2 regions of the Streptomyces sp. iso_384 genome follow, and region 2 is predicted to be linked to the other one. Evidence: riboswitches for the same ligand, from Rfam matches in the RefSeq annotation. Region 2 holds a riboswitch; the other holds the start of a gene.
The links. A riboswitch is a leader RNA that binds a small molecule or an ion and turns the genes downstream of it on or off. The one in region 2 is predicted to bind glycine.

Region 1: it holds a riboswitch for glycine, as region 2 does, so the genes downstream of both, gcvP (aminomethyl-transferring glycine dehydrogenase) here and gcvT (glycine cleavage system aminomethyltransferase GcvT) in region 2, are expected to answer to the same signal.

The regions. Positions count from the first base shown of each region.
Region 1 covers NZ_JBWBTT010000001.1:3,100,789-3,103,172, reverse strand. Annotated here, with positions in the region: gene gcvP (aminomethyl-transferring glycine dehydrogenase) at 1-1,488, opposite strand, end outside; glycine riboswitch at 1,683-1,780, opposite strand; gene AC0VY3_RS13765 (PRC-barrel domain-containing protein) at 1,913-2,293, shown strand; gene AC0VY3_RS13760 (DNA polymerase IV) at 2,206-2,384, opposite strand, start outside.
Region 2 covers NZ_JBWBTT010000001.1:6,058,727-6,061,110, reverse strand. Annotated here, with positions in the region: gene gcvT (glycine cleavage system aminomethyltransferase GcvT) at 54-1,169, opposite strand; glycine riboswitch at 1,346-1,443, opposite strand; gene AC0VY3_RS27115 (AAA family ATPase) at 1,606-2,298, shown strand; gene AC0VY3_RS27110 (enhanced serine sensitivity protein SseB) at 2,372-2,384, shown strand, end outside.

The sequences.
Region 1 (2,384 bases), 3.0 Mb from region 2:
GAGCTTGCGCAGGTAGCGCAGCATCGCGGTCTCGGACCGGTGCTGGTGGAAGACCGGGTGGGTCAGGATGTCGTCCGAGCGCAGCAGCGACTCCGGCAGCGCGTCGGCGACCGTGGCGTCCAGCGCCTCGATGTCGCCCTCGGCACCGAAGGCGGCCCAAACGGCGGAGAGCTGCGCACGGGTGGTGGTCTCGTCGCAGGCGACGGAGACGTGGTCGGCGTCGACGAGGCGGAGGTTGACCCCGCGCTCGCGAGCGTCCGCGACGATGGCCGCGGCCTTGCCGGGGACGCGCACGGTCAGGGTGTCGAAGAACGCGCCGTGCACGACCTCGGCGCTGGCGGTGCGCAGACCGTCGGCCAGGATCGCGGCGAAGCGGTGGGTGCGCCGGGCGATCGTCCGCAGCCCCTCGGGGCCGTGGTAGACCGCGTACATCCCGGCCATGACGGCGAGCAGCACCTGCGCGGTGCAGATGTTGCTGGTGGCCTTCTCGCGGCGGATGTGCTGCTCGCGGGTCTGGAGGGCCAGGCGGTAGGCCTTGTTGCCGTCGGCGTCGACGGAGACGCCGACGAGGCGGCCCGGCAGGGAGCGGGCGAACTTCTCGCGGACCGCCATGAAGCCGGCGTGCGGGCCGCCGAAGCCCATCGGGACGCCGAAGCGCTGGGTGGTGCCGACCGCGATGTCGGCGCCGAGCGCGCCGGGCGAGGTGAGCAGGGTGAGGGCCAGCAGGTCGGCGGCGACGGTGACGATCGCGCCGAGCTCGTGGGCCTGCTCGATGACGGGCTCGATGGCGCGCACGGCCCCGGAGGCGCCCGGGTACTGGAGCAGGACGCCGAAGACGCCGCGCTCGGCGATCTCGGCGGGGATGCCGTCGCTCAGGTCGGCGACGACGACCTCGACACCGGTGGGCTCGGCGCGGGTCTCGATGACCGCGACGGTCTGGGGCAGGGTGTCGGCGTCGACCAGGAAGACGCCCTTCTTGACCTTGCCGACGCGCCGGGACAGGGCCATCGCCTCGGCGGCCGCGGTGCCCTCGTCGAGCAGGGAGGCGCCGGAGGTGGGCAGCCCGGTCAGCTCGGCGACCATCGTCTGGAAGTTCAGCAGGGCTTCGAGCCGGCCCTGGGAGATCTCCGGCTGGTACGGCGTGTAGGCCGTGTACCACGCGGGGTTCTCCATGACGTTGCGCAGGATGACGGGCGGCGTGAAGGTGCCGTAGTAGCCGAGGCCGATCATCGGGGCCAGCACCTGGTTGCGGTCGGCCAGCGAGCGCAGCTCGGCCAGCACCTCCGCCTCGGTGCGCGCCGACGGAAGGTTCAGGGCCTCCGCGCTCTTGATCACGTCGGGCACCGCGGCGGCGGTGAGTTCGTCGAGGGAGCCGTAGCCGACCTGGGCGAGCATCTTCGCCTGGGCTCCGGCGTCGGGCCCTATGTGGCGCTGCTCGAACGGAATGCCCTGCTCCAGCTGGGAGAGCGGAGTGCGACGGGGGGTCATGGTGGAGGCCTCCTGGTCTGTCACGACCTGCGAGGGGCACCACGGCGCGGGTGCCCGAACGGCCTCCCCCTCTGTCATCTCAACCTGAGAGCTTCACCGGCCCGCCGTAGAGGCACGCCGGTTTTCACCGTCGGTGAGGGTCGAATCCGCCCGGGCCTGCGCCCACACGGAACCGCCCTGCTTTCCAGAGTGACCTCAACCGTGCGGTACGGGGGCCTGAGAGATTCCGGGGAGGATTTGCTCCTTCGGCGCCTCCGGATTCTGCACCGGAGGACTCTCCCGCACGGGGTCAGCAGCCACTGCCAGCCTACCAGCGGGCTCCGCGCCGGAGCTCTCGAGTGGCCGACACCACGGATCTGCACTTGTGTGGTCCTGGTGGAGCGACAGAGTCCACCCTGAGCAGTTGCGACCAGTGGGAGGCACCGTGGAGACCGATATCGATCCGCGCCGCCTGATCGGCCGCAAGGCATTCGATCGCAAGGGCGCCAAGATCGGAACGGTGGATGAGGTCTATCTCGACGATGCGACGGGCGTGCCCGAGTGGGCGGCCGTCCGTACCGGCCTGTTCAGCAGGGACGCCTTCGTCCCGCTGGAACCGAGCGAGTTCGTCGACGACGCGCTCCGCGTCCCGTTCGACCGAGCGTTGATCAAGGGCGCGCCGGACTTCGGCGTCGGACGGCACCTCTCGCCCGAGCAGGAACTGCAGCTCTACCGGCACTACGGGCTGGACTCCCCGCCCCCGGAGGACGCGGCGGATCCGGCGTCCGACCGGGACTTCGGCAGGCTGGCCGGCCAGGAGGAGTAGTCGGCCGGCTCGCGGACGAGCGGCAGCGGATCGGCGGGCCGCAGCTGCGGATCATCGACGCGGAACGTGAGCACCCGGCCGGGGGCGCTCC
Region 2 (2,384 bases):
GTGACGCCTGCGTGCGGTGAGAAGGCCCGGAAACTACTGGTTCTTCCGGGATATCACTTCTGGCGCTTGTAGAACGGCAGCGCGACGACCTCGTACGGCTCGTGCGTGCCCCGGATGTCCACGCCCACGCCCTCGGTGCCCGGGGCGGCGAAGGCCGCGTCCACGTAGGCCATGGCGATCGGCTTGCCCAGGGTCGGGGAGGGGGCGCCGGAGGTGACCTCGCCGATCACCTTGCCGTCGGCCACGACCGGGAAGCCCGCGCGCGGGACCCGGCGGCCCTCGGCGACCAGGCCGACCAGCTTGCGCGGCGGGGCGGTCTCGGCGCGCTCGGCGGCGGCCTTCAGCGCCTCCCGGCCGACGAAGTCGCCCTCCTTCTCGAACTTCACGACCCGGCCGAGGCCCGCGTCGAACGGGGTCAGCGCGGTCGTCAGCTCGTGCCCGTACAGCGGCATGCCCGCCTCCAGGCGCAGCGTGTCCCGGCAGGAGAGGCCGCAGGGGATCAGGCCGTGCGCGGAGCCGGCCTCGGTCAGTGCCCGCCACAGCTGCTCGGCGTGCTCGGGCGCGACGAACAGCTCGAAGCCGTCCTCGCCGGTGTAGCCGGTACGGGCGATGAGCGCCGGAACCCCGGCGACCGTGCCCGGCAGGCCCGCGTAGTACTTCAGCCCGTCCAGGTCGGCGTCGGTGACGGCCTTCATGATGGCGGGCGACTCCGGGCCCTGGACCGCGAGCAGCGCGTACGCGTCCCGGTCGTCGCGCACCTGGGCGTCGAAGCCGCCGACGCGCTCGGTCAGCGCGTCCAGCACGATCTGGGCGTTGCCCGCGTTGGCGACCACCATGTACTCGGTCTCGCCCAAGCGGTAGACGATCAGGTCGTCCACGATCCCGCCGTCCTCCTGGACGATCATCGTGTAGCGGGCCCGGCCGTTGCCGACGGTGGCGATGTTGCCCACCAGCGCGTAGCTCAGGAAGGCCGCGGCCTCGGGACCGGTGACGGTGATCTCGCCCATGTGCGACAGGTCGAAGAGCCCGGCGCGGGTGCGTACGGCGTTGTGCTCGTCGCGCTCACTGGCGTACCGCAGCGGCATGTCCCAGCCCGCGAAGTCGGTCATGGTGGCGCCGAGCGAGCGGTGCAGCGCGTCGAGGGCGGTGAGACGGGGGGCAGTGCTCATGGATACGGCTCCAGGGCATGACGACGTCAGGACGGAAAATCCTCCCCATCTGTCATCGGAACCTGAGAGGTTCGCCGATAGCCCCTGACGGGGTATGCCCCTGGGGGCGCCCCTGTTCACAGGGCTCGGCTTGCACCTTGGGTGGAGCCGCGGGGCGGCTCGCTTTTCAGATCTGCCTCATCCACGCGGTACGGGGCCTGAGAGATTCAAGGGAGGATCTTGCTCCTTCGGCGCCCGGCTCACACTGTGGCCGGAACTCTCCCGCGCGGATTCGAACGGCCGGTATGCAGTTGGCGGGGTCATCATCGCACGCATCGGGGGAGAGTGGGGGCCCGGTCCCCACGCGGGGGAAGACGGCGAGGTCGGTTGTGCCGTATTGCCTTTTCTTTACACTTCAGGAGCAGGCGTGGGTGACCCGACGGCAGGGGGATGGGCGATGACGTTGCAGCGGTCGGTACCGACCGCGGGGGTCGCGCATGACGCGATGCCCGCACAACCCGGCGCACCCGTAAGAGAGCAGCTCACACGGGGTGCGCCGGTGGTACGTGATCTGCGCGGGCGCGTCCGCTGCGCCCCGTACTGCCTCGATTTCACCGCCGGTGACGTCGTGGTCGTCTCCGGGCTCCCCGGCAGCGGGAAGTCGACCCTCATCCGGCGGGCCGTGCGCGGCCGCGCCATTGACTCCCAGAACACCCGCGACAGCTGGGCCGCGGCCCTGCCCCGCTTACTTCCCTACGCCCTCTACCGCCCCCTGGTGCGCGCCGCGCACTACCTCGGCCTCTGGAACGCCCTGCGCTCCGGTGAATCCGTCGTCGTGCACGACTGCGGCACCCAGGTCTGGGTACGCCGCTGGCTCGCCCGGCACGCGGTGAGCCGGGGCAGCGCCCTTCATCTGATCCTGCTGGACGTGACGCCCGAGGTGGCCCGGCAGGGGCAGCGCGAGCGCGGCCGCGGGGTCTCCGGCTACGCCTTCGCCCGCCACCGGAACGCGGTGGCCCGGCTGCTCCGCGACACCGAGCAGGGGCTGCTGCCCGCCGGCTGTGCCTCCGCGGTACTGCTGGACCGGCCGGCTGCGGGGGCGCTCGGACGGATCTCCTTCACGGAGGCCGAGGCCGCCGCAAGCCGCTGAAGGTTAGGGTGCTGGCCGGAGCACGACGGCCGCCGCGCGCGGCGGCCGAGGGGCGAGAGAGGGCACAGAGGCAGTGGACATTCCGG